DNA from 2 places in the Hominilimicola sp. genome. Region 2 is predicted to be linked to the other one. Evidence: a T-box and tRNA genes for the amino acid it is inferred to sense, from the RefSeq annotation. Region 2 holds a T-box; the other holds one or more tRNA genes.
The links. The T-box of region 2 lies ahead of pheS (phenylalanine--tRNA ligase subunit alpha). A T-box ahead of a tRNA ligase gene usually reads a tRNA of that ligase, here a tRNA-Phe.

Region 1: it has a tRNA-Phe gene. The T-box ahead of pheS (phenylalanine--tRNA ligase subunit alpha) is inferred to sense a tRNA for this amino acid. The anticodon was not compared.

The regions. Positions count from the first base shown of each region.
Region 1 covers NZ_JBKVWU010000001.1:48,729-54,898, forward strand. The annotation lists gene ACLTU0_RS00085 (glycoside hydrolase family 3 N-terminal domain-containing protein) at 1-125, shown strand, start outside; gene ACLTU0_RS00090 (EAL domain-containing protein) at 173-2,389, opposite strand; gene ACLTU0_RS00095 (substrate-binding domain-containing protein) at 2,525-3,580, opposite strand; tRNA gene ACLTU0_RS00100 (tRNA-Val) at 3,789-3,864, shown strand; tRNA gene ACLTU0_RS00105 (tRNA-Asp) at 3,893-3,969, shown strand; tRNA gene ACLTU0_RS00110 (tRNA-Phe) at 3,973-4,048, shown strand; tRNA gene ACLTU0_RS00115 (tRNA-Gly) at 4,077-4,151, shown strand; gene ACLTU0_RS00120 (PLP-dependent aminotransferase family protein) at 4,239-5,597, opposite strand; gene pdxS (pyridoxal 5'-phosphate synthase lyase subunit PdxS) at 5,734-6,170, shown strand, end outside.
Region 2 covers NZ_JBKVWU010000050.1:6,888-13,057, reverse strand. The annotation lists gene ACLTU0_RS06885 (rhamnogalacturonan acetylesterase) at 1-114, shown strand, start outside; gene pheT (phenylalanine--tRNA ligase subunit beta) at 200-2,581, opposite strand; gene pheS (phenylalanine--tRNA ligase subunit alpha) at 2,616-3,635, opposite strand; T-box leader at 3,678-3,913, opposite strand; gene ACLTU0_RS06870 (biotin--[acetyl-CoA-carboxylase] ligase) at 4,039-4,995, shown strand; gene htpG (molecular chaperone HtpG) at 5,129-6,170, shown strand, end outside.

The sequences.
Region 1 (6,170 bases), on a different contig from region 2:
TTATAACGACCGATTATCAAACAGGTTATAATCAGATTTTAAATGCGGTTAAATGCGGCGAAATCAGTGAAGAGACACTAAACAGTGCAGTAGAGCGAGTGCTTAAGATGAAAGGGCAAATATAAAACAAAGGCTGTCGAAATCGACAGCCTTTTATAATGTCTGTAATTTATCAGCCTTTGATTAGGTTTTCGTAATCGTCCTCAGGCATTGGCTTTGCACAATAGAAACCTTGAATTGTATCACAATGCATTTCTTTTAATAAATCGTATTGACTTTTTGTTTCAATACCCTCTGCCGTAACCGACATTTGAAGTGTATGTGCAAGCGATATTGCGCTCAAAACAATAGCCTTTGACTTATCGTCTGTTTCAAGTTTATCGACAAAACGTTTGTCAAGTTTAACGACGTCACAAGGCAGAAGATTAAGCATATTAAGTGAAGAATATCCGCTGCCGAAGTCATCAAGCAAAACTTTAATTCCGTGCTTTTTACATTGCTTTGTAAGCGAAATAAGCAAGCTTTCGTTTTCTGCAAGAATACTTTCGGTAAATTCAACTTCAATCAGATTTAGCGGTATTCCGTATTTTTCAACTGTTTTGATATGATCCTCAACAAAGTTTTCGTCCAATAACTGCAGGAGTGATACGTTTACCGATATTGGCGAAACGTCATAGCCTAAATCGAGCCATTTTCTTATTTTGGCACAAGTTTCTTCAAGTACATATTTGTCAAGCTTAACAATATCGCCGTTCTTTTCAAACAGCGGTATAAACATACCGGGTGAAATTATTGTTCCGTCAGGCTTTTGCCAACGTACAAGTGCCTCTGCACCGTTGAATTTGTTTGCGTTAATATTGAATTTAGGTTGGAAATAAACCTTAAATTCTTTGTTTTTAATAGCATCCTCAAAGCCGTTTTCAATCGTTTTCTGCATCATAATATCATCACGTTGCTTTGAAGAATATATTGCATATTGCGATTGTGAGGACTGTCCTTTCAAATGCTTTTGTGTTGTTCTTGCACGATTAAGCATTGAATTTATCTTCATATCTCTGTCATCCACAAGATAAATTCCGACAGATACCGTCATATTATATACACCGCCTGCCGGACTGTATAATTTAAGCGAGTTAAAGAAATCTGCGCAAGCGTTATCTAACGACTTAGTATTGTCGTATGTGATTAATGCGACAAAGTGGTCGTCAAAAATTCTTGAACACAATTCTTTTGGCTCAAGTCGCTTATAAATGGCAGACCACAAAAATTTTAAAGCTCTGTCGCCTTCGTCATCACCGAAAAAGTCATTGATATATTGGAAATTGTTTATATCAAGGTTAATTAAAGCATAATTTTCATCGGGATTGTCTTTCAGTGTTTTCTCAGCCTCAAAAACAAATTTTGTATATGACATACCGCCTGTAAGACTGTCAACGTAAGCCATTTCCTCAAGCTGCTTTTGACTGGTGGTTTTTGCTTTGATTGCCGTATGCAATAGGTAGAAAAATACGATTGAGCAAAATACGATGAACAGGTAACAGCATATAAGAATTTGAGTTGTGTACTTTGTCACAACGTTTTTTGGCACAACGGTAAGTATGTACCAGTCGTTTATATTAAGCGGTGTATAATAAATGTATTTTTCAATGCCGTTAAGCATTATTATTCCGTCTGATTTACCTTCTTTTAAATCGGCTTGCATTTGCTGTATGGCACTGTCATTTTTGCTTGACGCTTGACTCATTTCATCAAACAGATTGTCGAATGTCAATCCGAATGAACCATTATGAGATGAACCGACAATTCTTTTTCCGTCGCTGTCAATGACGTAAGAATATCCTTTGTTTTCAAATGTAGGCGTTGAAATTGAATCTGCATATTGGGAAGTCAGATATGTAGAGAAAATTACGAATTTATTTTCGCCGTCTATTCTTATGGGTGTAGTGCATACAAGAAATGTAAAATCATTATATGAATCGCAAAAGAATTTAGTTTCTTCGCTGTTAAAAGCCTCTTTTGTATTAGGAAATTGAGATAAGTCGATTTCGACTCCGTTTATGTCGGTAAGCTTGCCGTCAGGTGTTATAATTCCTAAAAGATGCTGTTGATCATCGATTTGGCTATGCTTTAAAAATGTAAGAATATCGTCAAAAGAGGCATAACCCAATTTTTCTATATAAGATGCCGCATTTTCTATGATTTTTGCATCTCTTCCGAGTTCAAGACTGAAAATAGTCTGATTTTGGTGTGAAATTTCAGAAAGAGTAGAAATCGTTCGTTGATTTGCCGCATAGGTAATATAACTGGCATAGCTGATTATAACAATAGCAATAGTGACAAGCAGGGCAATTGGAAGTCTCAATCTTTTTGATATTGTTTTTTTATACATATATTCTGTGCCTCCCCAAAAAAGAAAATATGAATAATTAATTATAAGTATAATTATATTATCATAATAGGCAGAACAGTGCAATAATTTCAAATAAAAAAACACATATAAATGTGTTTTTTTGGAGATTTTACACTAATATATATCCGATAATGAGTCGATGTTTGTGCGGTCAAACATAATCGGGTCGCCGAGTATTATTTCGCTTGCATTGTCCTTGTCAGCGGTGATTGTCTTTTCGCCGAGTGAACCGGCGGTAAATGTTTCACCTATGCTGCCTGTTATTTCATTTTCGTCAAGGGCTTTAAGCGTGTAGGCGGTAAGGTAGCCGAGATCGGTCGTATTCCATATGTACAATCTGTCGCACGTTCCGTCTTTTATGTATTCGGATAATTCACTCGGAAAACCAAGTCCTATAAGATTTACATCCTTGCCGGATTCTTTAAGTGCTTTGGCGGCGGAACTCAAGCCTATTGTCGTAGGAACGATAATAGTTTTAATAGCGTCATTTTGCAAAAGATATTGTGTTTCCGTGTAAGATTTGGTTGCATCATCATCGCCGTAAGCTATTTCGATAAGAGGCATATTGCTGTATTTTTTGGGATTTTCTTCTATTTCGAGCTTTAGATAGCGTATCCATTGATTTTGATTCGGTGCACTGCCTGTGGAAGTTAAAATCGCAAAACCGCCTTCACCGTTTGAAACGTCATACGCACTCTTTATAAAATTTCGTCCGAGTACTTCCGGATCGGCTTGTTGAATATGTGTTTTTCGTGAAATTGAATTTACGGGTGCATCAACCGATATTACTTCAATGCCTGAATTCAGAGCCTCGGTAAGTGAAGATTCAAGTGCGTCGGCATCGTTGGCGGAAATGGCGATTCCGTCCACGTTATTATCTATAAGTTCATTTATAATTTCAATTTGTTTGTCAGCGGTTGCGGAAGTCGGTGCTTTGTAAACCGCCTCAATGCCGATTTCGTTGCAAGCGGTTTCAAAACCCTCAAAAACTTTTTGGTTGTAAGGATTTTGTATATCTTTTCCGACAAAAGCATAGACGGTTTCATTTGCTGATTTCTCCGAAGGAGAAGGAGTCGATTCGCTCTGCGGAACAGAACACGCAGTAAGCAATGAAATGCTTATCGCCAATATAGGGGGAATTGAAATTAACTTTTTTATATATTTCTTCATAAGTGTTTCCTCCTCTAAGTTATACATTTTATATTAGTAATATTATACACCATAAAAACATAAAAATAAATATAAATATCAGTCAAAAATAACCAAAAAAAATCTTTTTTAAAAAAATAAAAATTTTTTTTGAAAAAGTGTTGACAAAGTAAAAAAGGTCTGCTATAATAGTCAATGTTGTTGGCCGACACAACAGGTCAGCGCAAATGGGAGTTTAGCTCAGCTGGGAGAGCGTCTGCCTTACAAGCAGGATGTCACAGGTTCGAGCCCTGTAACTCCCACCAAATACACTTTATGAAAATAAAGTGTTATGGCCCGGTAGTTCAGTTGGTTAGAACGCCAGCCTGTCACGCTGGAGGTCGTGAGTTCGAGCCTCATCCGGGTCGCCATATGCCTTTGTAGCTCAGTCGGTAGAGCAAGGGACTGAAAATCCCTGTGTCGGCGGTTCGATTCCACCCGAAGGCACCACTTCACAATTCTATGAATTGTGAAAAATGCGGGAGTGGCTCAGTGGTAGAGCGTCACCTTGCCAAGGTGAACGTCGCGAGTTCGAATCTCGTCTTCCGCTCCATTAAAAAAGCTCCGATTTTATCGGAGCTTTTTTCAGATTGTCGATAAATTGTCCGGAACGTGCAAAATATTATTTTTATATTTTAATTTATATAAATTTATCAAATATACTTTTCAGTAATTCAATATCATCATCTTCCGCACCGGCATAGCCTATGATGATTGAATTGCTTTTTTTATTTTCAGTCATATAATAATCGTCCATATCGTAAAGTTTCACGTCACATTTTAGAGCATACTCTATTATTTCCTTTGCCTTATCCGTTTTAACGACTATATGAAGTCCGACTCTTTCACCGCTTATATCTGCGTTACCGAGCGACTGGATAATCTTATCGCGTCTTTTTTTATAGATATTTTTCACTCTGCTCAAATGTCTTGAATAGTACCCTCCCGAAATAAATTTATTTAACGTATGCTGTTCAAATCGCGGAACGGTTGACGAATATGTACCGAAATGCTTGTCGAATTTTTCAAGCATTTTTTTCGGAAGTACCATATATGCAATTCTGATTGACGGTGCAAGAACTCTTGAAAACGTGCTTAAATACACGACTTTATCACTGCTTGCAAGTCCCTGCATTGCGGGAACAGGCTTAATCGAAAAATTAAACTCGCTGTTATAATCGTCCTCAATTATATATCTGTCCTCCCCTTCTTCCGCCCACGAAAGAAGTTCCATTCTGCGCCATACAGGCATTACCGCACCTGTCGGGAATTGGTGTGACGGTGTGACATACACTACATCCGAATCTGTTTGTTTTAAACAATCCGTACAAAGTCCGTTTTCATCTACGTCTATATAATTTATTTTTCTGTTGTTGTTTCTGAGTATTGCCGATATTTTTTTATAACCGGGATTTTCAACGGCAAACACTTTATCTCTGTCAAAAAGTTCTGTAAGGAGCATTGTCAAATACTCAATACCCGCACCGACTACAATCTGCATAGGCGAACATTTTACTCCGCGAAATTCGTGCAAATATTTTGCAATACTCTCTCTCAATTCATAATCGCCCTTTACATTTCCGGAATTAAGATACTCCGGTGTTGAGTACATAACCTCCTTTGAAAGCTTTATCCAAGTCGAATACGGAAACGAATTTATATCGACTTTATTTGTCTTAAAATCCGCCTTATATGCTGTTACACTCTCTTGTTCTTCTTCATATTCAAAGTTTCTGTCACCAACGGGAATATCAACCTTGCAAACATAAAAACCGCTCCTTGCAACCGCTCTTAAATACCCCTCCTGTACCAAAATCGAATATGCTGTTTCAACGGTATTTACGCTTATTCCGAGATATTTTGCCAGTGCTTTTTTTGACGGCATACGCTCATTTTCTTTAATATTTTTATTTTTTATTTCATCTGCGACATACGAATAAAGCTGTTCGTAAAGCGTTTTTTTTGACGCTTTATCGGCTGTAAAAATAAAGTTAAACATAATCTGACCCCATAAAAAACTTGTATTTTGGCACTTTTAATAGTGTCAATCAGTGGTATAATTATAACCAATCCCAGGGAAAAAGTCAACAGACGGCTGATTTATTTAAGCCGATCAGAAAGGAATGTTAATAACTATGTCAACACAAATGGAACTAAACAGAAACTTTGCCCAAATGCTAAAGGGCGGAGTAATTATGGACGTAACAACACCTGAACAAGCTAAAATTGCCGAGGAGGCAGGCGCTTGTGCTGTAATGGCTCTTGAACGTATCCCTGCCGATATTCGTGCCGCAGGCGGTGTGTCGAGAATGAGCGACCCTAAAATGATTAAGGGTATTCAAGACGCAGTTTCAATTCCTGTTATGGCGAAGTGCCGTATCGGTCACTTTGCAGAGGCAAGAATTTTGCAAGCAATCAAAATTGACTACATAGACGAAAGCGAAGTGCTTTCACCTGCCGACGACAAGTACCACATCAACAAGAACGATTTTAAAGTACCTTTCGTATGCGGTGCAAAGGATTTGGGTGAGGCGCTAAGACGTATAAACGAAGGTGCGGCTATGATAAGAAC
Region 2 (6,170 bases):
AGTGTCAAACCGCAAAATTCAAAAGAAATCGAACACTTAAAAACAATCGGTCTTGTCAACGTTCCGAAAGCGTCCGAGCTTGCCGACCTTGACAAAGACATCACCAATATCTAGTAAAGCGGACAAAAACATAACGGTTTTGTCTACAAAATAACAAAAACTGCATTTTGAATAAAATCAAAATGCAGTTTTTTATATCTTATCTTAATTGAGCACCGATTTGATTTTCAAGATTTTTAACAACCTTATCAAATACTTTCTGTACTTCATCACCTGTCAAACTTCTGTCTGCGCTTCTGTATATAGCACTGTATGCAACGCTCTTTTTGCCCTCAGGTATCTGTTTACCCTCGTAAACGTCAAACAACTGCAAGCTTTCAAGCATTTTACCCGATGTCTTTTTGATTACATTTTCAATATCCGCAACAGGAACTGTCTTATCAACAAGCATTGCTATATCACGAGTTACGGCAGGATACTTAGGAAGTTCCTTAAACTTAATATCGGTCTTAATATTAAGGAATACATTCTCAAAATCCAATTCGGCAATATATACAGGAGTTTCAATTCCGTATTTTCTGCTTACTGCAGGGTGAATTTCACCGATTATGCCGATTACCTTATTGCCGGCACTTATCTTTGCACATCTTCCCGGGTGGAATGTCGGGTTATCTGTTACGGCCTCATACTTAACATTCTTTACGTTAAGTTGTGCAAACATTGTTTCGCATATACCCTTAATGTCATAGAAATCTACGTTATCGCCGTACATACCCATTGTGATTTTAACAGGTTCGTTCGGAAGTTCACCGTCCGTTGTCGGAATAAATATCTTTCCTATTTCAAACAACTTGGCAGACGGATTTCTGTAATTATAGTTTCTTGACAATATATCCATCATACTTGCGATAGTAGTTGTACGCATTACCGATGTGTCCTCGCCAAGCGGATTTGTAATTTTTACAACGTTTCTCATTTCACTGTCTTTCGGAATATTCAGTTTATCGAATATTGACGGACTTGTGAATGTGTATGTGTAAATTTCGTACATACCTTGTGCTGTAAGAAGTTCGTTCACTCTGTCCTGTACCTGCTGACGTTCTGTTTTCATTCCGCAAGTAGCCTCGCCCGAAAGAAGTGTTACAGGTATTTTATCGTAACCGTAGAAACGCGCAACTTCTTCCGCAATATCCGCCTCACCTTCAAGGTCAGGTCTGAATGACGGAGGAGTTACAGTCATCTTGTCAAGGTCAACCTTAATTTCAAGTGCGTCAAAATACTTAACCATATCCTCTGTCGAAATGTCTGTTCCAAGGAACGCATTAATTTTATCAGGTCTGAAAGCAAGCGGCTGCATATCTGTTACGTTACCCATAACGTCAATCATTCCGCCGACATTTTCACCGCAGCCAAGTTTTTCTACAAGCTGACACGCTCTTTCAACGGCAGGAACTGTATTGTTATAGTCAAGTCCCTTTTCATATCTTGATGATGATTCTGTTCTAAGACCGACTCTTTGTGCTGTAAGTCTTACAGACGCACCGTCAAATGTAGCCGATTCAAAAATAACAGTTGTTGTATCGTCCTTAACTTCACTGTTAAATCCGCCCATAACACCTGCAATAGCAACAGCTCTGCTGCCGTCTGCGATTACAAGGTCGTTTGAAGTAAGTGTTCTGTCCTGTTCATCAAGAGTCTTTATAACTTCACCGTCATTTGCACGTCTTACGATAATTTTGTTATCCTGTAAATCTCTCAAATCAAATGCGTGCATAGGCTGACCGTATTCAAGAAGTACATAGTTTGTTATATCGACAATATTGTTGATAGGTCTTACACCGCACGCACGAAGTCTTTCCTGCATCCAACTCGGTGACGGACCGATTTTAACGTTTTTAACCATTCTTGCACAGTATCTCTTACACTTATCCTTGTCCTGTACATCAACGCTGATTGTATCGGCGATATTTTCACTGTTTTCGTTAAACTTAACTTCAGGAATAGTGAACTTTTTATTAAATGACGCCGCTGTTTCACGTGCAAGACCGATTATGCTGAAACAATCAGGTCTGTTTGAAGTGATTTCAAATTCAACGACAGTTTCATTCATACCGAATATATCCTTAATATCCGTACCGATTTTTGTATCGTCCGGAAGAATAAGAATACCGTATTCAGGTTCATAGCCAAGCATATCCTCTGTTATCCCAAGTTCATCGTGTGAGCAAAGCATACCGTAAGATTCAACGCCTCTAAGCTTGCCTTTTTTAATTTTTCCGTCAGGAAGTACCGCACCGACAAGTGCAACGGGAACGATTATACCCGCTTTTACATTCGGCGCACCGCAGACAATCTGCAAAATCTCGCCTGTTCCCGCGTCAACCGTACACACATGAAGATGGTCACTGTCAGGGTGATCTTCACAGGTAAGCACCTTACCCGCAACTACATTCTGAACAGATTCGCCCATATTCTCCCAACCCTCAACTTTAGAACCTGTCATTGTAAGTCTGTCTGAATATTCTTTCGGCGTAACGTCTATATCCATATAGTCATTAAGCCAACTCATAGGTAAATTCATTATATTTCATTCCTTTCAATTTCCGAATAATATATTAAAACTGGTCTAAGAATCTCAAATCATTTTCAAAGAAAAGTCTAAGGTCGTTAATATCATACTTACCCATTGCAATTCTTTCAAGACCGATACCGAAAGCAAAGCCCGAATATACTTCAGGGTCAATACCGCAGTTTGCAAGTACCTTAGGGTGTACCATACCGCAGCCCAAAACTTCAATCCAGCCCTCGCCTTTACATACGCTGCAGCCTTTACCGCCGCAAGCGAAACACGAAACGTCAACTTCGGCTGACGGCTCTGTAAACGGGAAATGGTGAGGTCTGAAACGTACTTTTGTATTTTCGCCGTAAAGACGGTGGATAAACATTTCAAGAGTACCTTTTAAATCTGCCATTGTAACACCCTTGTCAACTACAAGTCCTTCGATTTGGTGGAATACAGGTGAGTGAGTTGCGTCAACCGCGTCACTTCTGTAAACTCTTCCGGGTGCTATAATTCTGATAGGCGGTTTCTTCTTTTCCATAACACGAACTTGGATAGGTGAAGTTTGTGTTCTCAAAACCGTATTTTCGTTTATATAGAATGTGTCCTGAGTATCACGCGCAGGGTGATTCGGTGGAATGTTAAGTGCCTCAAAGTTGTAGTAGTCAAGCTCAACTTCCGGACCTTCCGCGATTTCAAAACCCATTCCGATAAATGTGTCTTTAATGTTGTTCATTACTTTTGTAAGCGGATGAAGTTTACCTGTTTTTTGTGCCTTACCCGGCATTGTAACGTCGATTACTTCGCTCTTTAGCTTGATTTCTTCAAGCTTTTCTGAAAATTCCGCTTTCTTCGTATCTATGTGGTTTTCGATTACACCGCGAATTTCGTTTGCAAGCGCACCGATTTGCGGTCTTTCTTCTTTGCTTAACTGTCCCATACCTTTTAGTACGGCAGTAAGTTCACCCTTTTTACCGAGAAACTTTATTCTTGCTTCTTCAAGAGCATCAATGTCAGTTGCTTTTTGAAGTACATCAAGGGCATTTTTTTTGATTTCTTCTAACTTTTCTCTCATTTCAAAATTCCTTTCGATATAAATTAAAAAACACTCCGTCCCATAAGGGACGAAGTGTGTAAATTCAAACTCCGCGGTACCACCCGACTTCCGATAAAACATCGGCACTCAATTATGTATAACGGCACTACCCGTCACAGACTACTTGCAAACCGCTTTCACCTATGCAGCTCCGGAATGAAATTTCAAATAAATCCTTACCGTATCGACTCACAGCTCAATAACCGATACTCTCTTTAGGCGGTATATACCTTACTTTGTTCCATCATTGCTTTTAATATTCAATAATAAAATATTATATCACCTTTTTTTTATTTTGTCAATCAATAACACAAAATTATTTAAAAGGATTGATTTTTTTAACAAAAAATTATATAATTTATCCCGAAAGGGTTGATTTGAATTGAAAGAAGAAATTTTAGATATATTAAAAAATGCAGACGGATATATTTCAGGCGAACGCATAAGCGAAATGCTGAACGTTTCAAGAACGGCGATATGGAAGCACATTAAATCATTGCGTGAAAGCGGTTACAAAATCGAATCGGTCACAAACAAAGGCTACCGCCTTATTTCCTCGCCCGACATCATAACCGAAAGCGGCATAAAAAGCGGACTTACCACCGATTTTATCGGTCACAGCTTATTTATATATGATGAAACCGACACGACAAACAATCGTGCAAAGGAAAGCAATACCTCGCCGGACGGCAGTGTATTTATCGCCGAAGTGCAAACGCACGGCAAAGGCAGCCGCGGACGCGGTTGGACTTCTCCAAGAGGGATAGGCATTTGGCATTCAATCCTTTTAAAGCCCGAAATCTCCCCGCTTGAAGTTTCGCAAATAACGCTCGTTGCAGGTCTTGCTGTCTGCAAGGCTATCGGTCTTAATTCAATGATTAAATGGCCTAACGACATTGTTATTAACGGTAAAAAAATCTGCGGTATTCTAACCGAAATGTCTGCTGAGATAAATATGGTCAACTACGTTGTATGCGGTATCGGTGTAAATGTAAACACAGAATCATTCGATGACGACATCGCCGACAAGGCTACTTCAATGTTTATCGAAAGCGGTCACAAATATGTGCGAAACGAATTAATCGCAAAATTGTTAAACGAATTTGAATATTATTATAAGAAGTTTCTCGACGGCGGACTCAGTGCAATTCTTGATGAATACAAAAAGTGTTGCGTCACGCTCGGCAGAGAAGTAAACGTCATTTTCAAAAACGAAACGGTTCGCGGAACTGCCGTTGACGTTGACGAAAACGGCTCACTCGCCGTACAAACCGAAAACGGTATTATTCACGTCACTTCCGGTGAAGTTTCAGTCAGAGGTATCTACGGTTACATCTAAAATCGAATATATTATGAATAAATTGTAAATTGTTAGCACTCACATCTGTTGAGTGCTAATTTTGTATTGACAAATCTTACTTTGAGTATTAATATATATTATATAAATTAATTAACTTCAAGGAGTGATTTATATGGCAAAAGGTAATATTTCAGTTGACAGTGAAAATCTTTTCCCTATTATAAAAAAATGGCTTTATTCCGATAAGGATATTTTCCTTAGAGAACTTGTTTCAAACGGTTGTGACGCGGTCACAAAATTAAAGAAACTTGCAAGTATCGGTGAAGCTCAAATTGACGAAAACGAAAAATTCAAAGTTACCGTATCAATCTTTAAGGACGCTAAAAAGCTTGTCATCAGTGATAACGGTATCGGTATGACTGCCGAAGAAATCGACAAGTACATCAATCAAATCGCATTTTCGGGTGCAAGCGACTTCCTTTCAAAGTACAAAGAGGAGGACGACAAAGGTTCTCAAATTATCGGTCATTTCGGACTTGGTTTTTACAGTGCGTTTATGGTTGCCGACAGTGTTGAAATTGATTCGCTTTCATATCAAGACGGTGCAAAAGCCGCAAAATGGACTTGTGACGGAAGTATGGAATTTGACTTAACAGACGGTGACAGAACAGAAAGAGGTACTTCAATAACTCTTAACATCGCCGAAGATTCGGAAGAATTTCTTGAAGAAAGCACAATCCGTCAAATTCTTCATAAGTATTGTGCATTCCTACCTATTGAAATATATGTTGAAGTTCCTGAGGACAAACACGAAGATCACTGTGACTGCGGTCATGATCATGAACATGAACACGAGCACGAGGACGATACACCGTCAGAGCCAAAGCCTATCAACAACACAACACCGCTTTGGATGAAAAAGCCGTCGGAGTGTACAGACGAAGAATACAAGGAATTTTACAGAAACGTATTTATGGACTTCAACGAACCGCTTTTCTGGATTCACCTTAATGTAGACTATCCGTTCAACTTAAAAGGTATTTTGTACTTTCCTAAAATCAATCATGAATTTGCAGGTCAAGAGGGACAGATAAAGTTATACAACAATCAAGTATTTGTTGCCGACAACGTAAAAGAAGTTATTCCCGAATTTCTAATGCTTTTGAAGGGTGTTATCGACTGTCCTGACTTACCGCTTAACGTATCAAGAAGTT